2 regions of the Angustibacter sp. McL0619 genome follow, and region 1 is predicted to be linked to the other one. Evidence: riboswitches for the same ligand, from Rfam matches in the RefSeq annotation. Region 1 holds a riboswitch; the other holds the start of a gene.
What was found. A riboswitch is a leader RNA that binds a small molecule or an ion and turns the genes downstream of it on or off. The one in region 1 is predicted to bind S-adenosylmethionine.
Positions count from the first base shown of each region.

Region 2: linked by a shared signal. The riboswitch ahead of ACPPVT_RS11920 (bifunctional o-acetylhomoserine/o-acetylserine sulfhydrylase) and the one ahead of ACPPVT_RS06050 (aminotransferase class V-fold PLP-dependent enzyme) in region 1 are both predicted to bind S-adenosylmethionine.

Region 1 covers NZ_CP188257.1:1,352,468-1,367,644, reverse strand. Annotated here, with positions in the region: gene ACPPVT_RS06075 (NAD-dependent malic enzyme) at 1-1,360, opposite strand, end outside; gene ACPPVT_RS06070 (diguanylate cyclase) at 1,403-2,761, opposite strand; gene ACPPVT_RS06065 (class I SAM-dependent methyltransferase) at 2,885-4,132, opposite strand; gene ACPPVT_RS06060 (FAD-binding protein) at 4,201-5,610, opposite strand; gene ACPPVT_RS06055 (alpha/beta fold hydrolase) at 5,720-6,559, shown strand; gene ACPPVT_RS06050 (aminotransferase class V-fold PLP-dependent enzyme) at 6,595-7,908, opposite strand; SAM riboswitch class IV at 8,065-8,176, opposite strand; gene ACPPVT_RS06045 (N-acetyltransferase family protein) at 8,271-8,843, shown strand; gene trpS (tryptophan--tRNA ligase) at 8,828-9,919, opposite strand; gene ACPPVT_RS06035 (hypothetical protein) at 10,104-10,832, opposite strand; gene ACPPVT_RS06030 (DUF664 domain-containing protein) at 10,911-11,375, shown strand; gene ACPPVT_RS06025 (hypothetical protein) at 11,423-11,947, shown strand; gene ACPPVT_RS06020 (ABC transporter substrate-binding protein) at 12,404-14,158, shown strand; gene ACPPVT_RS06015 (three-helix bundle dimerization domain-containing protein) at 14,243-14,482, opposite strand; gene ACPPVT_RS06010 (DNA glycosylase AlkZ-like family protein) at 14,586-15,177, shown strand, end outside.
Region 2 covers NZ_CP188257.1:2,566,782-2,581,958, forward strand. Annotated here, with positions in the region: gene ACPPVT_RS11900 (RNA polymerase sigma factor) at 1-1,293, opposite strand, end outside; gene ACPPVT_RS11905 (universal stress protein) at 1,531-1,932, opposite strand; gene ACPPVT_RS11910 (glutamate-cysteine ligase family protein) at 2,065-3,741, shown strand; gene metX (homoserine O-acetyltransferase MetX) at 3,728-4,867, opposite strand; gene ACPPVT_RS11920 (bifunctional o-acetylhomoserine/o-acetylserine sulfhydrylase) at 4,867-6,183, opposite strand; SAM riboswitch class IV at 6,355-6,469, opposite strand; gene ACPPVT_RS11925 (DUF4192 domain-containing protein) at 6,544-7,623, opposite strand; gene ACPPVT_RS11930 (YkvA family protein) at 7,737-8,123, opposite strand; gene ACPPVT_RS11935 (EcsC family protein) at 8,206-8,913, opposite strand; gene ACPPVT_RS11940 (ATP-dependent DNA ligase) at 9,023-10,591, shown strand; gene ACPPVT_RS11945 (sulfurtransferase) at 10,729-11,622, shown strand; gene ACPPVT_RS11950 (SufE family protein) at 11,619-12,062, shown strand; gene ACPPVT_RS11955 (hypothetical protein) at 12,075-12,584, opposite strand; gene ACPPVT_RS11960 (DNA polymerase) at 12,730-14,502, shown strand; gene ACPPVT_RS11965 (patatin-like phospholipase family protein) at 14,516-15,177, shown strand, end outside.

The DNA of each region.
Region 1 (15,177 bases):
CCTTGGTGACGTCGGGGTGGAACACGCTGGGCACGATGTAGGTGGCGTTCAGCTCGTCGTCCGCGACCACCCCGGCGAGGGCGCTCGCCGCAGCGAGCAGCACGGCCTCGGTGATCTTCGTGGACTGCGCGTCCAGCAACCCCCGGAAGACGCCCGGGAAGGCCAGCACGTTGTTGATCTGGTTCGCGAAGTCGCTGCGCCCGGTGGCCACCACGGCCGCGTGCTGGGCCGCCTCGACCGGGTCGACCTCGGGGTCGGGGTTGGCCATCGCGAACACGATGGCGTCCGCCGCCATGGTCGCGATGTCGCCGCCGGTCAGGATGCCGGGGGCGGAGACGCCGATGAACACGTCGGCGCCGACCAGGGCGTCGCGCAGCGTGCCACTGACCCCGCGCGGGTTCGTGCTGGCCGCCACCCCGGCCAGCGCCGAGTCGGGCGATGCGACCACGTCCGGGCGGTCGGCGGCGACCACGCCGTGCACGTCGCAGACCACCACGTCGCGGGCGCCAGCGTGCAGCAGCAGCCGCAGGATCGCGGTGCCAGCCGCGCCGGCGCCGGACATCACGACCCGGACGTCGGGCAGCTGCTTGCGCACGACACGCAGTGCGTTGGTCAGCGCGGCGAGCGTGACGATCGCCGTGCCGTGCTGATCGTCGTGGAACACCGGGATGTCGAGCTCGGCCCGCAGCCGCGCCTCGATCTCGAAGCAGCGCGGTGCGCTGATGTCCTCCAGGTTGATCCCGGCGAAGACCGGCGCGATCGCCTTGACCGCCGCGACGATCTCGTCGGTGTCCTGGGTGTCCAAGCAGATCGGGAACGCGTCGATCCCGGCGAACCGCTTGAACAGCGCGGCCTTGCCCTCCATCACCGGCAGCGCGGCCAGCGGCCCGAGGTTGCCCAGCCCGAGCACGGCTGAGCCGTCAGAGACCACCGCGACGGTGTTCCGCTTGATGGTCAGCCGGCGGGCGTCCGAGGGGTCCTCGGCGATGGCCAGGCAGATCCGGGCCACTCCGGGGGTGTAGACCAGCGACAGGTCGTCGCGGTTGCGGATCGGCACCTTGGACTCGATGGTCAGCTTGCCGCCAAGGTGTGCCAGGAACGTGCGGTCGCTGACCTTGCCGATCTGCACGCCGGGCACCGCGCGCATCTCGTCGACCAGGGTGTTGGCGTGCTCGACGTCGCGCGCCGCGCAGGTCACGTCCACCTGTACCCGGTCGGCGCCGGACGCGGTGACGTCCAGCGCGGTGACCAGCCCACCGCCGCGCTCGATCACCGTGGTGAGCTCGCTGACCGCGGTGGGGCGGGCCGGCAGCTCCAGCCGCACCGTGATCGAGTACGAGACGCTCGGTGCCGATGTCATGGTGCCTCCGTATCGCCGACGGCAACCATTCAAGCGCAGGGGTCAGTCCGACTGCCGACGGGCCCGCTTGTCCCGGTACATCTCGACGTCCGCACGCCGGATCGCGTCGTCCAGCGACCCTCGTGGCGGGCACGCGGCGGCCCCGACCGAGCTGCGCAGCGGCAGCCCGTGCCCGGTCAGGGTGCGCTCGAGCGAGCGGCGCAGCCGATCGGCGATCTCGACGGGGTCGATCTCGTAGCCGCGCAGCAGCAGGGCGAACTCGTCGCCGCCGAGCCGGGCGATGACGTCCGGCTGGCCGCGCACTGTGCGGCGCAGCGCGTGCGCGGCGGCGATGATCAGCTCGTCGCCGGCCGCGTGGCCGTGGGTGTCGTTGACCACCTTCAGGTCGTCCAGGTCGACCGAGACGACGGTGACGGTGCCGCCGGCCGCGACGTGGTCACGGGCGCGGGCGACGGCCTCGTCCCAGCCACGCCGGTTCGCGGCACCGGTCAGCGGGTCGCGGATCGCGTACTCACGGGTGGAGTCCAGCTGGCGGACCAGCTCGTCGTGGGTGGTGGCCACCTCGAGCATCCGCGAGCCGGCCCGGGCCAGCTGGACGGCGAGCTGCTCGCACAGCGGGGTGAAGGTGCTCGGCGTGCCGGGGCTGTGCACCAGCAGCATGCAGCCGTGCACGCCGTCCACCTCGACCGGGACGGCCAGGTACGCCGACACCGCGTGCGTGGCGCCGATCGGGGCGGGCAGCGGCTGCTCGCACGCGTCCTGGACGACGAGCACGTCCTCGACCTTTCCGGCCAGCGTCCGGGCCACCACCACGGCACGTTGGGCGCCGCCGTCCGGGATCCACTCCGGGGTGGCCACCGCGTGCCGGTCGTCGTCCAGCCAGACGGCCGCCAGCGCGCAGGACAGCGCCTCCGCGGTCGAGGCGGCCAGGTGGTAGAGCAGGGCGTCGACGCCTACTGGCGCTGCGGTGGCCAGGTCGCGCAGCGCGGACAGCACGACGAGCTCGTCGGCCAGGTGCTTGGCCGGCGCGGCCTGGGTGACCAGCTCGCAGGCCCGCGCCGCCAGCTCGACCAGCTGCCCGTCGTCAAGGCCAAGCAGCTGCGGGTCCGGCTGGACCGAGCCCAGCACCACCGCGTGATAGGCGTCCAGCCGGACGACCGCTGAGGTGCACGCCGAGTACGGGCCGAGCACCCGGTGCGGCTTCTGACCGTGCCGGCGCACCGGACGGCCGTGGGACAGCGCCGCCTCCAGCCGGGGGTCGGCCAGCTCCTGCCCCTGCACGGAACCGGCCCAGGCCGCACCGCGGCCGAGCCCGCCCAGATGGGTCCAGCGGCTGCCGACGCGCCGGAAGACCAGGACGTCGTGGGCGCCAAGGAACCCATCGGCGTCGGGCAACGGCATCTGTGCTCCTCGAGGGCCGGCAGGGCGCACGGCTCAGGCGTCTCTATCGGCAGCAAACCCCGAGTTGCACAGCGTTCGCACCCGAATCGCGGCAGCCCACCCGGGTGGCCCAACCGAGCCGGCTCAAACGCCCCAGTCCGGACGCATCGGCAGGTGCGGGTCACCGCCTTCGTCCGTTCGGGTGGCCAGCACCTGGTGCAGCTCGATCTGCTGACGCTCGAACGCGAGCCGAGATCCGGCCATGTACAGGCCCCATACCTTCGCGGTGGCCAGGCCGGCCTCGGCGACCGCCTCGTCCCAGCCCTCGACGAGGTTGGTGCACCAGGCGGCAAGTGTGCGCGCGTAGTGCCGGCGCAGGTTCTCCTCGTGCTGGACCTCCAGGCCCTGGTCCTGCATCGCAGTGATGATCGCGCCCACGCCGGTCAGCTCACCGTCCGGGAACACGTAGCGGTCGATGAAGCCGCGCCGCTTGATGCCGGGGTGCAGGTTGTCCTGCCGGGTGATCGAGTGGTTCAGCAGCCGGCCGCCGGGCATCAGCCGAGAGCGCAGGAACCGGAAGTAGGCCGGGTAGTTGCGCACCCCGATGTGCTCGGTCAGGCCGATCGAGCTCACCGCGTCGAACCCGGTCTCGGTGACCTCGCGGTAGTCCTGGTGGCGGACCTGCGCGCGGTCCCCCAGGCCGTCCCGCTCGATCGCCGCCTGCGCCCACTGCGCCTGGTCGCGCGAGAGGGTCACGCCGAGCGCCGTCACGCCGTACTCGCGTACCGCGTGCCGCACCATGCCGCCCCAGCCGCACCCGACGTCGAGCAGGCGCATCCCCGGCTGCAGGCCGAGCTTGCGGGCGACGAGGTCGAACTTGTGCTCCTGCGCCTGCTCCAGCGTGGAGTCGTCCGCGGGGTAGCAGGCGCAGGTGTACGCCATCGACTGGCCGAGCACGATCTCGTAGAACCGGTTGCTCACGTCGTAGTGGTGGCGGATCGCCTCGGCGTCACGGGTGCGCGAGTGCCGCAGCCCGTGCAGCGCTCGGTGCCAGCCGCTGGGCACCTCGTTCGGCGGCGGCGGCGGCATGGTCAGGGCGAGCCGCCCGAAGGAGCGCAGCGCGCGGGCCGCGTCGCTCGGCGCCGGTCGCTTCGGGGTGAGCAGCGTCTGCGCGTGCAGCAGCAGTTCGTACGGGTCGCCAGGATGGATCCCGTCGATCTCGAGGTCCTCCATCAGGTAGGCGCGAGCCATCCCGAGCGAGGACGGCGCCCCCGCGATGTAGGCCAGACCGCGCGGGCGCACCAGCCGCAGCTGGATCGGCGCGTCCACCGAACCGGTCCGTGAACCGTCGTACGCCGAGAAGCCGATGCCCTCAACCGGCCCGATCACCATCTCGAACGCATCCGCGATGCTGATCGGACCCCGCCCGCCTGGATCCTGCTTCCACTGACCGAGCACGCTCACCGTCGCTTCACCGCCTTCTCGTAGAGGTCGAGCAACCGCCCGTCCGGGTCGTACCTGTCCTTGGCCCGCTGGTAGTCCTCGCGGCCGTACAGCTTCCAGAACTCGTCCGGCTCGTAGTAGGCATCCGAGTACAGGCTCTTGTGACCGTCCAGCTCGGCGACCTTGGCCTCGATCCGCCGGTTGTGGTCACCGTCCTGGTCGCCGTCGGCGATGGCGACCGTCGACCAGAAGCCGACGTTGACGTAGAGGCTGCCCGGGCCGAGCGGGTACAGCGGCCACTTGCCGTCCTGCGTCGGCGCCGGACGGCGCAGCCGCAGCGGGCACAGCCAGATCGGCTCGATCGGCACGTTGTCGATGAACCAGCGCAGGAACTCGGCGGTCCGCCCGACCGGGATCTCGACGTCCTGCACGACACGCTCGCGGGCCGGCAGGCCCTTGCGCGCGTCCATCCTGGCCTTGAAGCCGTAGCGGTTCTCCAGCCCGATCACCCGCTGGTAGGTGTCGCTGCGCAGGTAGCGCTTGGGCACCCAGCGACGGATCCGCGGGTTCTGCACACCGAGCGCCCGCGAGCACCAGAACCAGTCGGTGTCCCAGCGCCAGAGGTAGTCCCGGACGGTCAGCCAGTCCTCGCGACGGGCGCGGATCGAGCGGTAGTAGACCTGCTCGCCGGTGTAGTCCGAGGTGTACGGCGCCTCGTCGGCCCAGGTGCCGAGGGTCAAGAAACCCTCCAGCGCAGGGCCGGGACGGTCCTGTGGGGTGGGGAACACCGTGCCGTCGATGAAGTCGACCGGTTCGCCCTGCCAGCTCGCGCGGCCATCCTGCGCCAGCCGCACCAGACTGTCGATGGTGGCCGCCAGCTCGTCCAGGTCGGTGAACCGCACGTGCCGCAGGTGCACGTACGGGCTGACCGGGGCCAGCTCGATCGTCGCCGCCGCGGCATACCCGAGGGTGCCGTAGGAGTTCGGGAACGTCGCGAACAGCTCGGCGTCCGGACCATCCGGCGTCGCGCGGACCAGGTCACCGCCGCCGGTCAGCACGTCGAAGGACAGCGCGGACTCGTGCGGCAGTCCTTCGCGCCAGGACGACGACTCGATACCGAGGCCGGTCAGCGCGCCACCGATCGTGATGGTCTTCAGCTGCGGCACCACCAGCGGCATCAGGCCGTGCGCGAGGGTCGCGTCCACCAGGTGCTCGTACGTGGTCATCCCACCGACGTACGCCGTCCGGGTCACCGGGTCGACCGAGAACACCGCGTCCAGGCCCGTGACGTCCAGTCCCAGCCGCTGGCCGCGCTCGCGTGGGCGGAACAGGTTGCTGGTCTTCTTGGCCAGCCGCACCGGCTGGTCAGCGGGCAGCGCCGCGAAGTCGGCGCGCAGTCGCTCCACCGCGGCGGGGTACCCCTTCACGGGTCCACCCGCCGTGGTTCGTTCAGGTGCTGCGTCCTGAGCCACTCGACGGATCGTAGCCCGCCTATGCATCCGAGCGCTCGTGGGATGGCGTGGTAGGTGTTGGGTCGTGAGCCGACGACACCTCAGACGTGAGCACGCGGGCGCCGAGTTCGAGCTGCTGGTGCGCGACGAGGGACCACCGGACGGCCCGGTCGCCCTACTGCTGCACGGCTTCCCGCAGCACGGCGGCCTGTGGCAGGGCTGCCTACCCGGTCTGCACGAGCTCGGGCTGCGCACCCTGGCCCCCGACCAGCGCGGCTACAGCCCTCAGCCGCAGCCGCGGGACGTCGAGGCCTACCGGCTGGGCCCGCTGGTCGCCGACGCGCTCGCCGTGCTGGACGACGTCGGCGCGCAGCGGGCCGTCGTGGTCGGGCACGACTGGGGTGCGCTGGTCGGCTGGGCCCTGGCCGCGCACCACCCCGAACGGGTCCGTGGGCTGGTCGCGCTGTCCGTGCCGCATCCGCATGCGTTCGGCCGGGCGATCCGAGAGGACGCCGAGCAGCAGCAGCTGTCCGACTACTTCGGGTTGCTGCGCAAGGAAGGCACGGCTGAGCGGGTGCTGCTGGGCGACGACGCCGCGGCGCTGCGCCGGTTCTTCGAGGGCGGTTCACTGACCGCCGACGCAGTGCAGGACTACCTCGCCCCGATGCTCAGCGAGGACGGGCTGCGCGGACCGCTGTCCTGGTACCGGGCGATGGCCGGGCCGGAGCTCGCCGCGGTGCCAAGGATCAGCGTGCCGACCGTCTACGTCTCGGCCGAGCACGACCTCGGGGTGGGACGGGCGGCTGCGCAGTGGTGCGCCGACTACGTCGACGGGCCGTACCGCCGGGTGGACCTGTCCGGCACCCACTGGATCGTCGATGAGGAGCCGGACGTCGTCGTCCGGGCGGTCGCCTCGCTGCTGTGAGCCTGCGCTGCTGTGAGCCTGCACTGCTGTGAGCCTCAGCGCGCCTCGGGCGTGCAGGGCGAGGCGCCGAGGTCCCCGGCTCCGGTCGCCCACCGCGGCAACGGGCGCGGGTCGGGGGTCGGCGTCCAGCGGCCCTCCACCGAGGCGTACTGCCAGGCCGGCCCTGTCTCGATGAGGGACGCGAGCGCGGCGACCAGGCGGTCGACGTCGTCGGTCTGCGAGCCAACGCCGACGCTGGCCCGCACCGCACCGGCGTCCAAGCCGAGGCGGGCAAGCAGCGGGTGCGCGCAGAACTTGCCGTCCCGCACTCCGATGCCGTGCTCGGCGGACAGGTAGGCGGCGACCAGGCCGGGGTCGACGCCGTCGACGGTGAAGGTCACGACGCCGATCGAGGACGGCGCGTCGTCGAAGATCCGGTGCACCCGGACGCCGGGCAGCTGGGCCAGCCCGTGCACCAGCCGCTCGCGCAGCGCGGCCTCGTGCACCTCCAGCGCCGCCTCGGGCAGCGCGGCCAGCGCCTCGCAGGACGCAGCCAGTGCGGCGGCACCAAGCATGTTGGGGGTGCCGCCCTCGTGGCGCTGCGGCGCGCAGGCCCACTCAGTGCGCTCGAGCTCGACGCTGCGCACCGCACCGCCACCGGCCAGGTACGGCGTCCCGCGGTCCAGCCAGTCGCGCCGGCCGACCAGGACGCCTGTGCCGTAAGGCGCGTAGAGCTTGTGGCCGCTGAGCGCGACGTAGTCCACGCCGGTCGCGTCCAGGTCGATCCGGCGGTGCGGGGCCAGCTGGGCGGCGTCCACGACGACCCGTGCGCCGTGGCGGTGCGCGATCGCCACGACCCGCTCGATCGGCAGCTCCTCGCCGGTCACGTTGGACGCGCCGGTGATCGCGACCAGCGCCGCGGGACGCTCGCGCAGCGCCGACTCCAGGGACTGCAGGGTGGCGTCCAGGGACCCTCGCACCGGCACGTAGCGGTGCTCGCCGCGCTGCCAGGGCAGCAGGTTCGCGTGGTGCTCGGCGTCCAGGAAGACGACGTCGCCCCACTGCGGCAGGCAGCCGGCCAGCAGGTTCAGCGCGTCGGTGGTGTTGCGGGTGAAGACCACCACGTCGCCGGCTCGGGCGCCGAGGAACCGGCCCACGGTGGCCCGGGCCCGCTCGAGCAGCGCGGTGGAGACCTGCGAGGCGTAGCCGGCACCGCGGTGCACGCTGGCGTAGTAGGGCAGCACCTGGCTCAGGTGCTCCTCTACCGACTCCAGCGCAGGCGCGCTGGCCGCGTAGTCGAGGTTGGCGTACCGCACCGTGCCGCCCGTGACGACCGGCACCTGCAGGTCGGCGCCGACCACTGGGAGCAGCGGACCGGCGCCGGGGAAGTCGGCGTCCGGGCGCGGCTGCTGAGTGGGCTGCTGAGTGGCCTGCTGGGCTGGTTGGTGCGCGTGCTGCTGGGTGCTCGGCTGGACGGACACTGGCGCTCCGTAGGGTCAGGGACCCTGGGCTGCAACGCCGTGGCGGGTCCGCGCTTGCGTCGACACCTCGTCGACGCCTGGTCCTCACCCGGGGCACCCCACCGCGGTGGAGGGTTGCCGGCCAGCAAGCCGGGGCTACGCGCTGGCACTCATGACCTTCATCGAAGGTATCGGCACGCCACGGCCCCGCCCAACCCTCAAGACCAGAATTCTCGAATGCCGAGACTGTTGCGGATCGGGACAATGGCCCCGTGACACCCCTGACGAACCCCCTGACGAACCCCGTGACGATCCGCTCCGGCGACCTCCCCGACCTGCCCGCGCTGACCGAGATCTACAACCACTACGTGCGGACCGGCAACGCGACGTTCGACATCGAGCCGTTCAGCGTCGAGTCCCGCCGCGCGTGGTTCGACCACTACGCGCCGTCCGGCCGGCACCGCCTGCTGGTGGCCGAGAGCGAGGACGGCGTGTTGCTCGGCTACGCGACCAGTAGCGCGCTGCGGCCCAAGCCCGCGTACGACACGTCGGTCGAGACGACGATCTACTGCCGCCCGGACGCCGTCGGGCTGGGCCTGGGCAGTCGGCTGTACGGCGCGCTGCTGGCGGCACTGGCCGGGGAGGACCTGCACCGGGCGTACGCAGGCGTCGCACTGCCGAACGACGCGTCGGTCGCTCTGCACCGCCGGCTCGGGTTCACCCCCCTCGGGGTCTACCGCGAGGTCGGACGCAAGTTCGGCCGCTACTGGGACGTGCAGTGGTTCGAGCTGCCGCTGCCGGTGCCACTGCCGCCACTCGAACCCACCGCTCAGGCCAGCCCGTAGTCCAGTCCCATCGCCTGGTGCACCCGGGCGAGAGTCGCGACGGCGAGCGGACGGGCCCGCTCGAGCCCCTCCCGCAGCACCTCCCGGACGACGGCCGGGTCCTGCTCGAGCTCGCGCCGGCGCACCCGGATCGGCCGAATGTGCTCGTTCACCGCCTCGGTCACCACGGCCTTGAGCCCGGCGGCGCCACCGGAACCGATCTGGTCGGCGACTCGCTGCGGCGTGCTGTCGGTGCAGAGCGCCGCGACGAGCAGCAGGCTGGACACCTCGGGCCGCAGCTGCGGGTCGTAGGTGATGTGCCGCAACGAGTCGGTGACCGCGCCACGCACCAGCCTGGCGGTCTCGTCGTCCGTCGCGCTGATCGCGATGGCGTTGCCGCGGCTCTTGGCCATCTTGCGACCGTCCGTGCCGAGCAGCCGCGGCGCCTCGGTGAGCAGCGCCTGCGGCGGGGTCAGCAGGGTGCGCCCGTCGCCGTACCGCTCGTTGATCCGTCGCGCGACGGCCCGGGCCTGCTCGAGGTGCGGCAGCTGGTCACCGCCTACTGGCACAAGGGTTCCGCCCACCGACAGGATGTCGGCGGCCTGGTGCACCGGGTAGGTCAGCATCAGCCCCCCGATCGCACTCGAGCCCGACTCGGCCACCTCGGCCTTGACCGTCGGGTTGCGTTGCAGCTCGGACAGCGTGGTCGCGGACAGCAGCGGCAGCATGAGCTGACCGATCTCGGGGACGGCGCTGTGCACGAACACGGTGGTGCGCGCGGGGTCGATGCCGCAGGCGAGGTAGTCCAGCACCAGCTCGCGGATGCTGGTCGCCACCGAGCTGGTGTCGACCCGGTCGGTGATCACCTGGTAGTCGGCGACGACGACGAACGTCTCGACGCCGGCGTCCTGCAGCCGTACCCGTTCGCGCAGGGTGCCGAGGTAGTGGCCGAGGTGCAGCGAGCCGGTGGGCCGGTCGCCGGTCAGCACGCGGTAGCGGTCGGGATGGGCCAGGACGTCGGCGCGCTCGGCGAGGATCGCCTCGCCGGCCGGCGCGACGACGGTGTGGTCGGTCGGGATGGTGCTGCTGATGGTCATGGCTTCTTCTCCAACGGGTCGGACGGACGCCGTCGCGCCGGACCGGGAGTGAGCCTGTGAGACCTGCTACCTGACCGCCGAACGGCGGCCATGGGGATGCTGAGGGGGCCGCCCTACGAGGGCAGCCACCACGCGCGGTTCAAGGTGCAGGTCACCAGACAACGATACCGCGACCCGATCCGGTTCAGGTAAGGAAACCGAAGTCCCCGGTCTCCAGCCGGTGGGCCAGCACCCGCACGCTGGGCGCCTGGACCACTGTGTCCTCCCAGCCCGTGCTGGAGGGCTCGATCAGCCGGACCGGCGGGTCGTCGTCCCGCAGGTCGACGGCCAGCCGGCGCTCGCCGCCGTCCGACCCGATCACCAGCACCCCCGGGTGGTAGATCATCTCGCTGGTCCACTCCCGGGTGACCCGGACGGCGTCCACCGGCGGGTGCAGCTCGACGTAGGCGCCGCTCAGCATCCAGCCACGGCGCAGCCAGCCGGCGGCGGTGACCATCTCGCGCCAGGCCTCGGCCACCGGCCATCCGAAGGCGGCCTGCACCGCGCTCACCTCGTCCTGCGCCACGCCGCGCTGGTACTGCGCCTCCTCGTTGATGTCGCCGACCAGCGACTTGGTCAGCCGCCGTCCCTTGGGGATGCGCAGCCGCTCCCCTTCGGCGCGGACGCCGGGCCAGTCGAGCACGTCGAGCGCCACGTCGAACACGACGACGGACCCCTCGTCCTGGGCGCTGACCAGCTCACCGCGAGCCAACCGGACGGCGTCCTCGCGCAGCCGGAACGCCTCCAGCTCGGTGTCCCGGACATCGGCCTGCGGGAACGAGCTCCAGCCCACCTCGGCCAGCGCCCGCAGCTGCGCCGGGCCCGCCGCGCACCACAGGGTCAGCGTCGGGGCTGGCTTACGACGCAGAATCATTCGCCCGACTCTGCCAAACGTTGCGGTGGAGGTCCACCGCACCTGGCGACAGTCGGCACCCGGCGCCAGGATGGTCCGATGATCTCGACGCAGGACTACCTGTGGTTCGTGGACAACGCTCTCGACGGGTTGGTGGCAGCCCTCGAACAGCTCGGTGACGACCTCGCGAACACCCGCCTGGACACCCCCGGCGCGAACTCGCCGTACGCCGTGGTCACACACTGCCTGGGGGTGATGGAGTTCTGGGGCGGGTACGCGCTGGCCGGTCGGTCGATCGAGCGGGATCGCGACGCCGAGTTCCGGGCCAGCGGCGAGGTGGCCGCGCTGGTCGGCCGACTGCGGCAGGCCCGCGAGCAGCTGGTGGCCGACCTGGACACGCTGGACGCCGCGGCGCCGGCTCGCGGCCGGCTGGACGACGACGACACCTCGCTGCCACTGGGGCGCACCCAGGGCGCCGTGCTCCTGCACCTCTACGAGGAGCTCGCTCAGCACCTGGGCCAGCTCGAGGTGACCCGGGACGTCCTGCTGGCCTCGGCACGCTGACAGCGAACACGCTGGCCTTCAAGGTGCAAGCGAGTAATCATCGTTACATGACTACAGATGTTTCAGCAGAGGTCCGCGCCTGGTTCGCCGGGCGACTGCCGCAGGATTGGACCACGGACGGCGAGCCCGACCTCACCGTCGACCGCGAGGAGATCACGGTCGTGCTGGCCCTGGCCGCACCCGTGCTGGCCGACGACGCCACCGAGGCCGAGCAGGCGCAAGCGCTGGCCGGGCGGGTCCAGGGCTGGCGCGAGGACACCCGCGAGCGCCGGATCGGCATCGCCCTGGAGGCCGAGCACCGGTTCGACCGGAAGGTGTCCTGGGGCGTTCGGGCGGGCGAGGACACCCACCTGTTCACCCACCTCGCCGTCCCGGTGATGACCCGGCTACGCCAGCCCCAGCGTCAGGTGCTGGACACGCTGGTCGAGGCTGGGGTGGCCCGATCACGCGCACACGCGCTGGCCTGGTGCGTGCGGCTGGTCGGCGACAACACCGACGCGTGGCTGGGCGAGCTGCGCGAGGCGATGGAGAAGGTCCGCGAGGTCAGGAAGCAGGGCCCCGACCGGGCCTAACCCGCGACCGGGCCGGTACAACTGGTGCCGCAGATCGCGTTGCTGTCCAAGGCGAAGGCGTTGCGGGACAAGGACAGAGCGACTTCGCCCGCGCGTTCATCCCGGGCACCGCTGGATCGAGCCGCTGGACGACTGACGGATCTTGGGCGTTTGCGGGGCATGGAGGCGGCTGGGCGCACGCTGGGCATCGGCTGAAAGGTCACAGCAAGGTAGCGCCGGGCTGGCGAGCGAGACCCGCTGAGCGTGGCAAGGTCGCGGCGGCATCACGATTGGACAACGGCCTCTATCGCCGCCCGGCTGGGCGAGCAAGGGTAGGAGTGGCGATAAACCTGTTCGGGGGCAACGAACTTGCGGCCACCAATATCACGCCGCCGGCACCGTGTCGGTAAATCCGTCACGTCGCCGTGACCCCGGGACACGTCAACAGCCCTGGCACACCAACCAGGAGGAGACGATATGGGCACGGCCAGAATCAGCCTTCGGCTCGTCGCGATCTCGGCGGTCGGCGCACTCGCGCTGGCAGCCTGCGGTGGCGGCAGCGACAGCGGGAGCTCGTCCAGCGGGAAGAGTGGCGCCACCAAGGGCGGCACGCTGACCTTCCTCACCAACGCTGAGCAGTTCAACCACCTCGACCCTCAGCGCAACTACACCGGTGAGGACCTCGCGTTCTCCAGCGCCTACCTGACCCGGACGCTGACCGCCTACAAGGTCAGCGCGGACGGCAAGACGGCCGGCGGGCTGGTGGGCGACCTGGCCACCGACACCGGCAAGCCGACCAACGGTGGCAAGACCTGGGCGTTCACCCTGCGCGACGGCATCAAGTGGCAGGACGGCTCGGACGTGACCTGCGCGGACATCAAGTACGGCGTCTCGCGCACGTTCGCGCAGTCGACGATCACGGACGGGCCGACGTACGCGATCAGCCTGCTGGACATCCCGAAGGCGAAGGACGGCACGTCCGTCTACAAGGGCCCGTACGAGACATCCGGCAACGACACCGCGGCGTTCGACAAGGCTGTGCAGTGCTCCTCGGACGGCAAGACGATCACGTTCAACCTCAGGCAGGCGGCCGGTGACTTCAACTACACCGTCACGCTGACCGCCTTCGCCCCCGTGCCGAAGGCCAAGGACACCGGCGAGAAGTACGACGACAACGTCGTGTCCAACGCGCCGTACAAGATCACCGAGTACACCAAGGGCCAGCAGCTGGTCCTGGAGCGCAACACCAACTGGAGCGCGTCCTCGGACAGCTACCGCGGCGCCTACCCGGACAAGATCATCGTGAAGTTCTCCATCGAGCCCACCACGATCGACCAGCGCATGATGGCCGACGCGGGCGACGACCAGACGGCCATCTCACGGGATCCGCTGGACACCTCCTCGCTGACGACGGTGTTCAACGACCCGCGCTTCGCCGACCGCCGGGTGAACGACTACGACGCCTACGTCCGGTACATCGCGATCAACACCAAGAAGGTGCCGAACGTCAAGCAGCGCCAGGCGATCCTGGCGGCAACCGACCGCGCGGCCCTGCGCACCATCGCCGGTGGCTCGTTCGCCGGTGACCTCGCGGACGGCGTGATCAAGCCGAACCTGACGCTCGACTACGCGAAGTCGGGGATGTGGGACGGCATGTACGGCGCCGCCATCCCGGACACCGGCAACGTGGACCTGGCCAAGCAGCTCATCGCCCAGTCCGGTGCGCCGATGCCGGCGATGACGTACCAGTACATCAAGACCCCGGTGAACGACAAGATGGCGGCGTCACTGCAGAGCTCGCTCGCCCGGGCCGGGATCAAGATCAAGCTGACGGCACTTCCTCAGGGCGAGTACTACTCGATCGTCCAGGACACCACCAAGGAAGAGGCCATGGCGGCCGCTGGCTGGGGCCCGGACTGGCTGAACGCCTCGACGGTCATCCCTGAGCTCTTCACCCAGGCGGGCGGCTTCAACCTCTCGCAGGTCGACGACAAGGCCTTCACCGCCGCGTCCGACGCCGCGAAGGGCGAGACCGACCGCAACAAGCAGGCCGACGCGTGGAAGTCGCTCAACAAGCAGGCCATGCAGCAGGCCTGGGTGCTGCCGACCCGGTTCGCCCGCACCCAGCGGCTGGCCGGCTCGAAGGTCAAGGCAGCAAGCGGTCCGGACGGGCACGTGTACATCTGGTCGCCGTACGGGTCCTGGAGCTACACCGACCTCTACGTCGAGTAGGGACTATCGGTAGGATCTGTACTTCCTGGACAGCGTGGCAACGAGGGTCGTAGGTCGGTCCCCGTTGCCACGCTGTCTCGTCCTCTAGCGGGCGCTGGCCACCCGGTCCCTGAGCGCGTCCGTGGCGTAGCGACGAACGAGCAGCGGGACGAACGAGCGGACGCGTGCGTCGGCGAACCGGGCCGCCACCTCGTGGATGCACTCGTCCACCAGCGTGGGTTCGAGCCGGGTGTCGAACTCCTCGTGGACGGCGCGGGCGACGGCGACCAGGTCGTCGTCCACGGCAGCGCCGGCGACGACGGGAGGGTGCACGATCAGGGTCATCCGCAGAGCGTCTCCGACGATGGTGAACAGCAGGTGAACAGGACGTCAGATTCGGTCACAGCCTGTCCGAGCCGATGTCGGTCACCCTGGCTAGGGTCGGCCCGTGAGCCTGCACCAGCTGTCCCGCACGGACGCGCGCCGGATCGCGGTGCGTGCCCAGCTGCTGGACGCCGTCCGGCCGACCGACCTGCTGCGCGTCGTCCGCCACCTGACGATGCTGCAGTACGACCAGACCGCGGCCGTGGCACCGAGCCCGCATCTCGTCGCGTGGAGCAGGCTGGGTTCGTCGTACTCCCCCGAGCAGCTGCACAGGGCCCTGCGGGACGGGTCGCTGGTCGAGCTCCAGCTGATCATCCGGCACCAGGACTACCTCGCACTGTGTCGGGCCGAGATGGCGCAGTGGCCCGGCGACGGCGAGCTTCGCGACTGGCAGGAATACCAGCGTGACTGGGTGCAGGCGAACGAGGGCTGCCGCCGCGACATCCTCTACCGGTTGGAGCTGGACGGGCCGATGCGCTCGCGCGACCTGCCGGACACCTGCGAGGTGCCGTGGCGGTCGTCGGGGTGGACGAACAACCGGAACGTGAGCCGCCTGCTGGACTTCATGGAGGTGCGTGGCGAGGTCGCAGTCGCCACCCGCGAGGGCCGCGACCGGCTGTGGGACCTGGCCTACCGGGTCTACCCGGACGACCCGG
Region 2 (15,177 bases), 1.2 Mb from region 1:
CTCGCTGTCGCCGTCCTCGCCGAGCGGGGTGTGCAGGGAGATCGGCTCGCGGCCGTACTTCTGCACCTCGACGACCTTCTCGGGCGTCATGTCGAGCTCCTTGGCCAGCTCCTCCGGCGTGGGCTCGCGGCCCAGGTCCTGGAGCATCTGGCGCTGCACGCGGGCGAGCTTGTTGATGACCTCGACCATGTGCACCGGGATGCGGATGGTGCGCGCCTGGTCAGCCATGGCCCGGGTGATGGCCTGTCGGATCCACCACGTCGCATAGGTGGAGAACTTGTAGCCCTTGGTGTAGTCGAACTTCTCAACCGCGCGGATCAGTCCGAGGTTGCCCTCCTGGATCAGGTCCAGGAAGAGCATGCCGCGGCCGGTGTAGCGCTTGGCCAGGGACACCACCAGGCGGAGGTTGGCCTCGAGCAGGTGGTTCTTGGCCTTCTTCCCGTCCTGGGCGATCCACCACAGCTCGCGCTTGAACTTGGGCTCGATCTTGACGCCGGAGTTCAGCCGCTCCTCGGCGAACAGCCCGGCCTCGATGCGCTTGGCGAGCTCGACCTCCTGCTCAGCGTTCAGCAGGGCGACCTTGCCGATCTGCTTGAGGTAGTCCTTGACCGGGTCGGCCGTCGCGCCCGCCGTGGCGACCTGCTGCGCAGGAGCGTCGTCGTCGTCGTCGGTGATGACGAAGCCGGTCTCCTCGACATCCTCGGCGGCGTCGGCAGCCTCACCCTCGGGCACCTCGACGGGAGTCTCCGCGTCCTCCGCCTCTGGGGCGACGTCGGCAGCGGGGGTCTGCTTCTCTGCGGTCTTCCTCGCCGGGGCGGCCTTCTTGGCCGTCGCCGCCTTGGTCGCCGGCTTCGCGGCCGCAGCCACGGCGGCCTCCGCAGCATCCGGTGCGGTCGCCTTCTTGGCGGGGGTCTTCTTCGCCGGTGCGACCTTGCTGGCTGCCTTGGCCGGCGCCTTCGGCGCCTCAGCGGTCTTGGACGCAGCCTTCTTGGCCGCGGGCTTCGACTCGGCGCGCGCGGTGCTGGCCGACGCGCTTGTCCGCTTGGTTGCGGTCGCGGCTACGGCGCCGGCCGGGACCGCGTCGAGGTGCACCTGGACGCCGTGCTCGTCGAGGGTACGGAGCACTGCCTTCATCCGCTTCAGCGGGAGGTCAGCCTCTTCCAGGGCGTGCTTGACGGACTCCGCGTCAACGAAGCCGTTGGTACGGCCTCGGCGCAGGAGGTCCTGCAGTGCTGGATGCGTGAACTCCGCGGGGAGTGCGGAGCTGAACCGGGCGGTCGGGACCGACGACACGGACTACCTTTCGTCGCGGATGATCTGGTGGGCGCTCAGGGATGGCTTGGACTCGGCGGACGGGCAATCCGACCGGCATCCCGCACAACGCACAGAACCGGCCAAAAATGCCCGGGCCGCGAGAAACTTGCTCCCCCGGCCGGACTCAACATCCCATTGTGTCATGCGTTCGCAGAGTTCTGCTGGACCGGTCGCCCGTTCGGGCGTCGGTGCCGCGAACGGGGTGCTGTCACGCTGTCAGGCGTCGGCCTTGACAGCAAGCACCGGGCAGGGGGCGTCGAGCAGGATCCGCTGCGCGTTCGACCCCAGGATCAGCTTGCCGACCGGACTGCGACGGCGCAGGCCGATGACGATGAAGTCGGCACCGATCTCGGTCGCCACGGCGATCAGGTCCTCTGCCGGTTCGAGGCCACGCACCAGCTGACGCACCTCGTGCTCGATACCGGCCTCTGCCAGCTCGCGCTGCACTGCGGCGAGCTCGCTCTCGTAGCGGACGGCATCCTCGGAGGCGAGGTCCTTGCCCCCTCGGTTGGAGTTGATCACGACCAGGCGCGTTGAACGCAGCCTCGCCTCTTCCGCGGCCCGCCTCAGGGCGGCCTTGCCCTCGTTCGTCGGAACGAAGCCCACGACGATCGCCATCGATCCCTCCTCGCTGCCCGCGTCCGCGCTCCCGACGGACGGGGACGACCGTACCGGACACACCGTCGCCGTGCCGATCCGTAGGCTGGGCCTGAGCTGGACCGCGCACGCCTGACACGGGACGAGGTCACGATGCCGCAAGCCACGCCCGGACCCACGCTGGGGCTGGAAGAGGAGCTCCACCTGTGCGACGCGGCGAGCGGTGAGCTGCGCAGCCGGGCGGACGAGCTGCTCCCCGTACTGACCTCCGCTGCCCAGCGCGAGCGGCTAGGGCCTTCGGGCGCGGTGGTCGCCGAACTTCCGCTGTCCCAGATCGAGACGGTGACGGGGGTCAGCGCGGACGTCGAGAGCCTGCTCGGCCGCGCCCTGCACCTGCGCTCGGCGACCGCCGAGGCGGCGTCCGCACTGGGGCTTGGACTGCTCGCCGCCGGGACTCCCCCGCTGGGTGATGCCGCTGCGCAGACCGTCTCCCCCGACGAACGCTACGGCCGGCTGCGGGACCGCGCGGCCGGCCTGGTCGGCCAGCAGCTCATCGCCGGCATGCACCTGCACGTCGGGGTCGGCGTGGCCGACACGGCCGACTGGGCCGACGGGGCCGACGGGGAGAGCGCCGGTGAGGCGGACGACGACGCGCGGGTGGCGGTCGTCGCCGCCCTCCGGCCGTGGTTGCCGGCGCTGCTCGCACTGACGGCCAACTCGCCGTACTGGCTGGGCTCCGACACCGGGTTCGCCTCCTATCGGCAGGTGCACTGGCAGCGCTGGCCGGTGGCCGGGCCACCGCCGGTGACCCGGGACGCGCAGGGCTGGCACCGCGCGGTCTCGGCCCTGGTGGACGCCGGCGTGGTGGACGACGCGAGCTACGTCTACTGGGACGTCCGGCTGGCCACCCGGTTCCCGACGGTCGAGGTGCGCATCGCGGACGTGGTGCCCCGCCTCGAGGACGCTGTGGGCTTCGTCACCGTGGTCAGGGCGCTGGCCGCGGGAGCGCTGGCCGACCACGAGGCCGGACGGCGGGCCCCTGAGGTCGAGCTGACCGCTCTGCGCGCCGCGACCTGGCGGGCGGCCCGTTACGGCCTGACCGACCAGCTGGTGGACGCGGCGACCGGGAGCCTGGCCCCCGCGTACGAGGTGCTTCGTTCGATGCTGCGGGCCGCCGAGGTCGGGCTGGAGATCACCGGTGACGGCGAGCTGGCCCGGGACGGGCTGGCCCGGGTCGCGCGCGAGGGCAACGGTGCAGACCGGCAGCGCCGCGCGTTCGCGCGCTTCGGCTGGGCGGGCGTGCTGGACGTCATACGGGTCGACCCGGCCGCCGCTCTGCCTCGGGTCACCCAGGGCGACGGGAACGGGTGGGTCGAGTGCCGGTGCGGGCAGCGGCACTGGGGCCGGCACGGCGCCGCTGGGCTGCTGCTCAGCCGACCCGGCGAGGACGGAGTCGAGGTGCTGCTGCAGCTGCGCGCGCCGTGGACGCACCAGGGGGGCACCTGGGGCCTGCCAGGCGGGGCACGGGACAGCCACGAGAGCACGACCCAGGCAGCCCTCCGGGAGGCGCAGGAGGAGGCGGGCGTCGACCCGGCGGTGGTGGGCGTGCTGGGCGAGGACCGCGACGACCACGAGACCTGGTCCTACACCTACGTGCTCGCCGAGGCTGCGAGTGGCGCGAATGCCGCGGCGGCCAACCTCGAGTCGGACGCCGTGGAGTGGGTGCCGGTCGACGAGGTGGCAGCCCGCGCACTCCACCCGGCGTTCGCGCTGGCCTGGCCGCGACTGCGGTCCCGCCTCGCCGACCCGACCGGGGTCAGCGGACGCTGACCCGGATATCCAGGCCGTTCAAGCAGTCCCGCACCACCTCGCCGACCTGCGAGGTCTCGATCAGGAAGCCGTCGTGCCCGTACGGCGAGCTCACCGTGCGTAGCTGGCGGGCCGTCGGCGCGCCGTCCACGATCTCCACGGACAGCCGTGGCGGGTAGAGACGATCGCTGTCCACGGCTGCCACGTGCAGGTCGCAGCTGATCCGTTGCAGCGCAGCGCTGGTGCCGCCTCGGCCTCGCCCGACGTCGTGCGAGTTCATGGCCTCGGTCAGCACCACGTACGACCCGGCGTCGAAGCGTCGGCGCAGCTTGTCCGCGTGGTGGTCCAGGTAGCTCTCCACCGCGTAGCGACCGGACCCACCGATCGGCTGCTCGTCGCCCTGGGCCTCGCGCCCGAACCGCTCGGCGAGCTCCAGCTCGCTGCGGTAGGTGACGTGCGCGATGCGACGGGCGATGCCCAGCCCGGCGACCGGTCCGGGTCCATCGGCCTCGTGGTAGTCGCCGCCCGCCCAGTTCGGGTCGGCCCGCACCGCAAGCAGCTGCGGCTCGCACCAGGCGATCTGCTCCGCGGTGGCGTAGGCCGACGAGGCCAGCACCACGGCGGAGCGCAGGCGGTTCGGGTAGGTCACGGCCCACTCGAGCACCCGCATCCCACCCATCGAGCCGCCGATCACGCTGGCCCACGCGTCGATGCCCAGCCGGTCCGCCAGGCGCGCCTCGGCTGTCACCTGGTCGCGCACGGTGATGAACGGAAACCGCGATCCCCAGGCCCGTCCGTCGGGCGCCGGGGACGCCGGCCCGGTGGTCCCCTGGCAACCCCCGAGCACGTTCGGCGCCACCACGAACCAACGATCGGTGTCCAGTGCTCGACCAGGCCCGACCAAGGCGTCCCACCAACCTGCGGTGGGGTGACCGCTGCCCGCCGGGCCGGACACGTGGCTGTCACCGGTCAGGGCATGCAGCACTAGGACGGCGTTGTCCCGGGCCTCGTTCAGCGTCCCCCAGGTCTCGTAGGCCACGGTGACGTCCGGCAGCGCGCCCCGGGCCTCCAGGGTGAGCGTGCCGACGTCGGCGAACTGGCGACGACCGGTCGGATCGTCGTCCCCCCAGGCTCCGCCGCCACTCATCAGGAGACCTTGGCCGCGCGGAAGCCAGCCTCCAGGTCCGCGAGGATGTCGTCGATGTGCTCGATCCCGACCGCGAGCCGGACCAGGCCCGGGGTGACACCGCTGGTCAGCTGCTCGGCCTCGGTCAGCTGGCTGTGGGTGGTGGACGCAGGGTGGATCACCAGGCTGCGCACGTCGCCGATGTTGGCTACGTGGCTGTGCAGCTCGAGGGCCTCCACGAATCGCTGACCCGCTTCGAGGCCGCCGTTGATCTCGAAGGCCAGGACGGCGCCGGGCCCCTTTGGGGCGTACTTCAGCGCCCGCTCGTGCCAGGGGCTGCTCGGCAGGCCCGCGTACGCGACGCTCTCTACCTCGTCGCGACCCTCGAGCCACTCCGCGATGGCCTGCGCGTTCTGAACGTGCCGCTCGACGCGCAGGCTGAGGGTCTCGATGCCCTGCGCGATCAGGAAAGCGTTGAAGGGTGAGGCGGCCGGACCAAGGTCACGCAGCAGCTGGACTCGCGCCTTGAGGATGAACGCCAGGTTGGCACCGAGCGCTCCGCCGACGCCGAGGTCACGCGCGTACACCAGGCCGTGGTAGCTGGGGTCGGGCTGGTTGTAGTTCGGGAACTTCTCGGGGTCCTGGGCGAAGTCGAAGGTGCCGCCGTCGACGATCACCCCGGCGATGGACGTGCCGTGGCCGCCGAGGTACTTCGTCGCGGAGTGCACCACGATGTCAGCGCCCCACTCCAGCGGGCGGATCAGGTACGGCGTCGCCACGGTGTTGTCCACCACCAGCGGGACGCCGTGCGCGTGGGCGACCGCCGCAACGCCTTCGATGTCGAGCACGTCCGAGCGCGGGTTCGCGATCGTCTCGGCGAAGAACACCTTGGTGTTGGGGCGTACCGCCGCCTCCCACGAGGCGAGGTCGTCGGGGTCGTCGACGAACGTCGTCTCGATGCCGAGCTTGGGGAACGTGTAGTGCAGCAGGTTGTAGGTGCCGCCGTACAGGCTGGGACTGGCCACGATGTGGTCGCCCGTCTCGGCGATGTTCAGCAGCGCCAGGGTCTCGGCCGACTGCCCGCTGGCCACCAGAAGCGCACCGACGCCGCCCTCGAGGCTGGCGACCCGCTGCTCCACGGCGTCCGTGGTCGGGTTCATCAGGCGGGTATAGATGTTGCCGAACTCCTTGAGCGCGAACAGGTTTGCCGCGTGCGCGGTGTCGTTGAACACGTACGAGGTGGTCTGGTAGATCGGCAGGGCGCGGGCCCCGGTCGTCGGGTCGGCGGTCTGGCCGGCGTGGATCTGACGGGTCTCGAAGGACCATCCGTCGTTCATGAGAGCTCCTGATGAGTCTGCGGCTGCTTGGCAGCCGGGAGGGTGCGGGTGCGAGAAGGGGTCACCGGACGCGAGCGTCGGGCGGGCGTGCGGGAGGAACGACAGAGGTCGTCAGGAGTGCATTCGACAGGTCACGAGAGGCTCCAAACAGGTGGGGCCCGCTCGGTGACGGACCCGCGCTTGCCGGTCGCAGTTGCGGACCGGCCAGGTCATCACCCGGGGCACCCCACCGCGGTTGGAGGGTTGCCGGCCAGCAAGCCGGGGCTACGCGCTGGCACTCATGACCTCCTTGAAGACTAGCAAGCACGCTCGGGACCGTCCACGGACTGGTCTGGCGTCCCAGATGTCGAGATGGACGCGTCAGCGCCGGCCACGAGGACTGATGCCCGCTCGCAGGACCCCGTCCACCAGCAGGGCCATGCGGTACCCGGCGTCGAGCCGCAGGGCGCGCTCGATCGCGAGGTTCGCGAGGGCTCCGTCACCGGCGTGCCAACACTGCAGGGCGAACAGGGTGAGTGGGCTGACCGCCCACGTGCCGTCACTGATCCGGGCGAGCTCCCCCAGTAGCGACGTCACGGCGTCGTGGGTCGGCGGGAGCCCCGGCATTCCCAACGGCGACCGGTGCGCGGGCTCAACGTGCCGGTCGCTGAGCCAGCTGACCCAACGCATGGCCACCGAGTCGCGGATGACCGTGTCCGCCAGGCCGGCAACCAGGAGCGCCGCCTCGGCTGCGGTCACCGGCACCGCCGCGGAAGCATGGTCGGTGCGTCGGGCGACCAAGTCGGCGAACAGCCGGACCACCCGTGCCTCACCGTCGTCAGGATCGCCGCCGACCAGCTCGTCCCACTGCCGGTCGGCGAGCTGTGAGATCACGCCTGTGAGGTCTCGGTCACCGGCGGCCACCTGGGCGCGCAAGTCCTCGCGGTCGCCCACCGGTGCCCGCCCGAGCGCGACCAGGGCCGCTGCAGCTGGCGCGCACGACGCCTCGGCCAGCGGCGTCCCTTCGTCGGGGCAGCAGTCCGGCTCCCAGCAGCTGTAGGACCAGAACCCGTCCGACCCGATGAAGCAGGCCTCCCGGACCCCGACCCCGGCCACGGCGAGCTCCAGCTCGAGCACGTCGACGAGGTCCTGCCAGGGCCGGTCCTTCGGATGCCACGGCACGTCGTCGTAGATCAGGACGGCGACCTCCTCCGGGTCGTCCGCCAGCAGGTGTTCGACGAGCTCCTCGACGACCTGCTCGACGTCTTCGCTGCAGCGAGGCAGATCGACTCGGGCGACGAGGCTGCAGCGCAGCCGCGGGTGACGCAGCGAGATGGTGACCAGGCTGTGCCGCGGGGTGAAGCCGACCAGGTAGGGCACTGCGCCGACCAGGTCGGCGGGGCTCGCCAACCGGATCGGTTGCTGCAGCTGGGGATCGTGTCGTTCGGTCTCAGCGGTCATGTGGTCCACGATGGGCGAGAAGCCTCGAGCCGGGTCGTCGAAGGAACCGACCTGTGGACGGTGGGAACAACAACCGAGGTTGTGGACGACGGCCCTGACCGTCGTCCACAGGGTCAGTCGTGCAAGACCTGGCCGTCGATCACCGGACCCGGCCGTCCCGGGGCCTCAGGTGCACCGTTGCGCTCCCAACGCAGGAAGTCAGCGGTCTCCATCAGCAGTCGGCCGACCAGCCACGCCGCGACGACCGCGTCGTCCGCGATCCCGATCAACGGCAGGAAGTCGGGCAGCAGGTCGATCGGTGAGACCACGTAGACGACCCCCAGCGCGAGCACACCGAGCTGCCCGGGGGTGGTGCCGTGGTAGCGACCCCGCAGCGTGGCGACCACCAGACGAGGCACCGCGCGCAGGCTCGCCATCAGGCCCGGGGCGCCTGGGCGTGTCGCACCGCGCAGCGCGCGCCAGACGGCCAGGAACGCGGCGCCCTTGCCCCGTGCAGCCATGATGGTCCCCTCTCGTCCCGCAAGTCCGTTACTGCAGGTTCGACGCTAGCCGGGCCGCAGAGGTTCCGCCACGCGGTCGTGCTCAGCGACCGAGCGCCGCTGGCGCATGGGGGAACTCCCGTCGTGCCTGGTCCGCGATGCGGCGCAGCAGGAAGACGTCGAAGCCCGCGCCGAGTACGCCGCCCACGATCGGCACGCCCCGGCCGAGCCGAGGCGCCGCGCTGCGACCCACCCTGGCCACGAGCCGGAAGCCGATGGCCTTGTTGAGCACCATCAGCGCCGGGCCGGGCAGGCGACTCGTGGCGAGTCCGGCCAGCCGACCGGAGTGCTGCACACCGGCGCCGCGCAGCAGGTCCTCGGCGTCCGCACCGACGAGGGTCAGCAGCACGGCCGACCGGACTCCCTGCTGGCGCAGGTCGTAGCCCCGCAGGCACGCGACCGTCGCGACCATCCGGGTGGCGATCGCGTAGAACTCGAGCACGTTGACCGGCAGGGCGAGAGGCAGCGTGAAGAACCCACCGAGGCCGGTCACGAAGCCGCCGGCAGCGGCGGCCCTGACGTGGCTGCGAATCACTGCGTCGATCGCCTGCTCGGCGTCGCCGTGACCGCTCAGCGCGCCGTCCGCGACGTTCTGGGCCGAGTCGAACGGACCGCGCCCGTCGATACCGACGTCAAGCAGCTTGTCGACGAAGGCGCCGGCCTGGGCGGCCATCACGCTGGCCTGGGCGGCAATGCCCTTGTCGCCAGGCTCCACGTCACTCTCCTGCAGCACGTCGTCCTCCTCGGGCATCCGATGCCAGCTCCGGTCGTGTCACCGATGATGCCGTGTTCCACGGTGCCGCGCAGGCCGACCGCCCGCAGGTCGCGAGGTTGTCGGTGGGACCGGCCAGGATGGGCGGATGCTGCTCGCCGAGGTCGCCACCGCCAGTCGGCAGATCACTGCCACGTCTGGACGGCGCGACAAGATCGCGCTCCTCGCGCGGTGCCTGCAGCGCGCGGCCACCGACGACGACCCGTCGACGGTCGCTCTGGCGGTCAGCTACCTGTCCGGCGAGCTGCGCCAGCGCCGGACGGGCATCGGCTACGCCGCGCTGCGAGACACCTTGCCGGCAGCGCCCGCCGCCGCACCGACGCTGACGCTCACCGAGGTGGACGCGGCCTTCCAGCGGTCGCAGGAGCTGTCCGGCGCGGGGTCGCAGGCGGCCAGGACGTCACTCGTCGCAGCCGTGCTGTCGCGCGCGACGGCCGACGAGGCGGCGCTGCTGCGCGGACTCCTCTCGGGTGAGCTGCGTCAGGGGGCGCAGTCGGGGCTGCTGCTCGAGGCCGTCGCGGTCGCCGCGGACGCTCCTGCCACCGAGGTCCGCCGGGCGGTGACCCTGAGCGGTTCGCTCGCCGAGGTCGCGGACGCCGTACTGTCCCGGGGCCGGCAGGCACTCGGGGAGTTCACGCTGCAGGTCGGTCAACCGCTTTCGCCCATGCTCGCCAAGACGGCGCCCTCGCTGTCGGCGGCGCTGACCACGCTCGGCCCCTCCGCCGTCGAGTGGAAGCTCGACGGGATCCGGATCCAGGTACACCGCGACGGCGACGACGTCCGGGTGTTCACCCGGACGCTGGACGAGGTCACCGACCGGGTTCCCGAGGTGGAGGCGCTGGCCCGAGGGCTCGCCGTGCGGTCGGTGGTGCTGGACGCCGAGGCGATCGCGCTGCGGCCGGACGGCCGGCCACGAGCGTTCCAGGAGACCGCCTCGCGGGTCGCCACCCGAGGTGCACGGGCCGCTGCCGTCGCCGAGAGCACGCCGCTGACCACGTTCGTGTTCGACGTCCTGTCGGCTGACGGCGTCGACCTGACCGGCGAGCCGCTGACCGCGCGGCGTCGAGTGCTCGAGTCCGTTGCGCCGGCGCACGTGGTGGTCCCCCAGCTGGTGGCCGGACCGGACGACGGCCCGCGGGCCGAGGAGTTCGCGGCTGACGCACTCGCGCGCGGCCACGAAGGTGTCGTGGTGAAGGCGCTCGACTCGCCCTACGCGATGGGACGACGCGCGTCCGGCTGGCTCAAGGTCAAGCCGGTGCACACCCTCGACCTCGTCGTGCTCGCCGCCGAATGGGGTCATGGCCGCCGCGCGGGGTGGCTGTCCAACCTGCACCTGGGTGCACTCGACCCGGACGGTCGTTTCGGGCCGCCCGGCGGCTTCGTGATGCTCGGCAAGACGTTCAAGGGCATGACGGACGAGCTGCTCACCTGGCAGACCGGCGAGCTCGTCGCGCGGGCCCAGGGGCCGACCGACGGCTGGGTCGTCCCGGTCCGTCCCGAGCTGGTGGTCGAGATCGCGCTGGACGGAGTGCAGACGTCCCCGCGCTATCCGGCCAGCGTGGCTCTGCGGTTCGCCCGCGTCGTCCGTTACCGACCCGACAAGACCCCGGAGCAGGCAGACACCATCGAGTCAGTCGAGCGGCTGCGCGCGGGATGACCCCGGTAACTGTCCACATCGCGGTCCTTTCGCTGCCCCGCTGGAGCCCGAGACGTCCGGCCTGGGATCATCGACGACGCCCAAAGTGTTGACCCTGTGACACACGAACCAGCCCACCCGACCCCGGAGGACCAGTCGTGACCCTGCCGAGCGACCCTGACGCCAAGCTCGCCGAGTACGCACACCCCGAACGCCTGGTCACGACCGAGTGGCTGGCGGCGCACCTGAGCGACGACGGACTGGTGGTCGTGGAGTCCGACGAGGACGTGCTGCTCTACGACAGCGGGCACATTCCCGGTGCGGTGAAGGTGGACTGGCACACCGACCTCAACGACCCGGTCAACCGGGACTACGTCGACGGCGCCCGGTTCGCCGAGGTCATGGGCGAGCGCGGCATCTCACGCGATACGACGATCGTGGTCTACGGCGACAAGAACAACTGGTGGGCGGCCTATGCCCTCTGGGTCTTCACGCTGTTCGGCCACGCGGACGTCCGGCTGCTGGACGGCGGACGGACGAAGTGGATCGCCGAGGACCGCGAGCTGACCCGCGAGCAGCCGGCGCCGACCGTGGTGGACTACCCCGTCGTGGAGCGGGACGACTCCGCCATCCGCGCCTTCAAGGACGACGTGCTGGCTCACCTCGGTGGCAAGCTGATCGACGTCCGCTCCCCCGGCGAGTTCAGCGGCGAGCTGCTGCACATGCCCGACTACCCGCAGGAGGGTGCGGTGCGTGGCGGTCACGTTCCTGGCGCGCGCAGCGTGCCGTGGGCGCGGGCGGCGGCGGACGACGCGACGTTCCGGTCCCGCAGCGAGCTGGAGGCGATCTACGAGGGCGAGAAGGGCCTGACCTCCTCGGACGACGTGATCGCCTACTGCCGCATCGGCGAGCGCTCGTCGCATACCTGGTTCGTGCTGACCCATCTGCTGGGCTACGGGTCGGTGCGCAACTACGACGGCTCGTGGACCGAGTGGGGCAACAGTGTCCGGGTGCCGATCGCCGTCGGTCCTGACGTGGACGGCGGCCGATGAGCGAGGACCGCGCACCACTTCCGCCGGCCCTGGCCGAGCTCGCCGAGGACTTCCACGAACTCGGCGCGCGAGACCGGCTGCAGCTGCTGCTGGAGCTCAGCGACGAACTGCCGCCGCTCCCGGAGCGCTACGCCGGGCACCTTGAGGCGATGGAGCAGGTGCACGAGTGCCAGTCGCCGCTGTTCCTCGCAGTCGAGGCGAACGCCGAGACGGTCCACGTGTTCTTCGACGCTCCCAGGGAGTCGCCGACGACCCGTGGCTTCGCCGGAATCCTGCACGCCGGCCTCGACGGGCTGGCACCCGAGCAGGTGCTCGCAGTGCCGGACGACGCGCCGTACCGCTTCGGCCTGGCCGAGGCCGTCAGCCCGCTGCGGCTGCGCGGGATGGTCGCCATGCTCGCCCGGATCAAGCGCCAGGTCCGCGAGCAGTCCGCAGCCTGAGCGGACGAGGGATCAGGTCGAAGCGTCACGCTCGGCCTCCAGCATCAGCTGCCGGACGACCTCCTGGGCGGCGAAGTGCAGCGTGCTGAGGGCGTGGATGCCGTCGGTCAACGGCCGCTCGGGTGCCGTCGCGGCGCGCTGACCGGTCGGGATCAGCGCTCGTAGCGTCACGTACCCGGCACCGGGTGGCCCGACGTCCTGCGTCGGCTCGAGCTCAGCCAGTCGCGCCTGCAGTACCAGCAGCAGGCCGCGGGCCGCCGCCCGCACATCGTCGTCGCCGACCTCGCCGCCGGCCCAGTGCTTGCCGGTGCTGGTGAACAGCTCGGCGGTGCCGTCGTGGCGGGCCACGAGGGTGGAGCCGCCCCAGGGCAGTCCGGTCTCCACAACGGCGGCCCAGACGTCGGGCAGGCGGGGCGTGGGACGCCAACCGGACCCGGCCGCCTCGGCGGTGAGCGCAGCCAGCCGCCGCTCGCCGTACTCCGCGCGCGGGTCGCTCAGCTGGGTGCGTCGTCGTCCGAACACGGTCTGACGGTAACCGGCGCTCAGCGCAGCGTCATCTGCGGTTCACCGAGCGACGACAGACCGTTTCCGCTGCGCAAGAGTCTGTACGGATCGGACAAGCCGCAGCGCTGCGACGGGAGTCGGTGGCACCCGCCACAATCGGGTCGTGACCGCCCTCGATCCCGTGACCGCGCTGCGCACCGAGGGCGCCAACCGCGGTGCAGCGGTGGCGCTGGCGACCCACCCGAAGGTCGGCACGGCGCTCGCGTTCGCCGGCCACAGCTGGTCCTGGTCGCCCGAGGAGCAGACACCGGGCGAGATCGTCCAGGCGATCGAGGCCGAGCTGCGACCGCGGTGGGTCTGGTGGTCCGCGACCGCGGTCGCCCAGCCCCTCGTCGGCCAGGGCGTGCACCTCGCGACGTGCTGGGACCTGGCCGCGGTGCACCGGCTGCTGGCCGGTGGAATGGACGACGAGCCGCCACAGATCTGGGCCCTGGTGCAGGGGCTCGACCCGAGGGCGGCGCCGCGGACCGGGCAGCTCGACCTGCTCGCCAGCACGGCCGCGCCGGACGCCGGCCCGGGTGACCCGACCTCCCCGATCGAGCCGAGCGGCCACCTTCGCGCCGAGTGGGTGGACGGTGGGTGGTGGCGAACCGCGGCCCGGCTTCGGGCCTGGGCCGAGCTGGCCGACCAGGCCCGGGTCGGGCAGTTGGCCCGGCTGGCCGAGCGAGCCAGGGCGGCGACCGTGACCGGCGACCCGGAACGCACCGCGCACGCCGAGTCGACCGCGGCCCTGCTCTGCGTGGAGCTCGAGCAGGACGGGTTGCCGATCGACGTCGTCCAGGCGCAGGAGCTGATCGGCGCGGCGGTCGGCCCGCGACCCACGGACGCGCGGCACGCGGCGTCCCTTCGTCACCAGCGCGACCGCGAGGTGCTGCGGCACACCCAGCAGGCGCAGGGAGTGAACGTCGACCTGCGCAACCCGGCGCAGGTCCGCGAGCTGCTCGCCGCGATCGGCATCGACGTCCCGGACACCCGTTCGTGGCGCCTGGAGCCCTGGCGCGACCAGCACCCGCTGGTTGCGGCCCTGCTCGCGTGGCGAAAGGCGGACCGGATCGCGACGACCTACGGCTACGGGTGGCTGGACCGGTACGTCGGCCCGGACCAGCGGCTGCGCGGGCCTTGGCAGGGCAGCGACGGCGCAGCCGGCCGGATGACCGCCGGTGCCGGGCTGCACAACCTGCCGGCCGAGCTGCGACCGGCCGTGGCGGCACCGCCGGGGTGCGTCCTGGTGCGCGCGGACCTGGGCCAGATCGAGCCGCGCGTGCTGGCCGCTGTGTCGCAGGACCCCAACCTGGCCGCCGCCACCCGCGACGACGACCTGTACCAGCCCGTGGCCGCGCGGCTGCACGTCGAGCGACCGGTCGCCAAGGTGGCCGTGCTCGCCGCGATGTACGGGCAGACCAGCGGCACCGCCGGCGAGGCGCTCAAGGGGCTCGACCGCGCCTACCCGGTCGCGATGAGGTACCTGCGTCAGGCCAGCGACGAGGGTCGCGCGGGAAGGGCCGTCTACACCCACGGCGGACGTCGGGTGCCGATGTGGGGCAGCACGGCGGGCCTGGAGCCGCCGGCCGAGGCCGCGCTATCGGCCGCCCGCGGACGGTTCGCCCGCAACGCGGTCGTCCAGGGCGCGGCCGCCGAGCTGTTCAAGGCGTGGAGCGTGACCGTGCGGGCGACGGCGCGGCCGATGGGCGCGCGGATCGTGCTGTGCCTGCACGACGAGGTGCTGGTGCAGGCGCCGCAGGAGCGCGCCGACGACGTGGTCGCCCTGCTGCACGGCACGCTGCAGTCGGTCGGTGCCGCCTGGGCTCCTGGCACGGGCGTGCGGTTCGTCGCGGACGTCCGCGTGGTCCATCGGTGGTCCGAGGCCAAGGAGTGACACGATCGGGCCCATGAGCGCATCGGTCGACGTCGCCTTCGTGCTCGGCGGTGGCGGCGTGCTCGGGGCCAGCGAGGTCGGGATGCTGCAGGCGCTGCACCAGCGGAGCATCCGGGCCGACCTGGTGGTCGGCACCAGCGTGGGTGCCATCAACGGTGCGATGCACGCCGCGTACCCGGACGACAGCGCCGAGCTCGGCGTGCTCTGGCAGTCGATGACCTCGTCGTCGGTCTTCGGCGGCTCCGCTCGCCAACGGATCCGGCACATGACCCGGACGCCGATCTCGTTGCACGGCAACCAGGCGTTGCGCGACCTGCTCGACACCCGGCTGAAGGGGCTGGAGTTCGCCGACCTGAAGATCCCCTTCGAGTGCTGCGCCGCATCCATCGAGCGAGCCGCGGAACACTGGTTCTCGGACGGTCCGCTGGTCGACGCCATCCTCGCCTCGAGCGCGGTGCCCGGGCTGTTCCCGCCGATGCGCATCGGGGACGAGCACTTCCTGGACGGCGGCCTGGTGAACTCGATCCCGATCGCCCGGGCGATTTCGCGAGGCGCGCGAACGGTCTACGTGCTGCAGGTCGGCCGGGTCGAACGTGAGCTCGGCCCGCCCACCCGGCCGTGGGAGGTCGCGACGGTGTCCTTCGAGATCGCCCGCCGGCACCGGTTCGCCCGTGA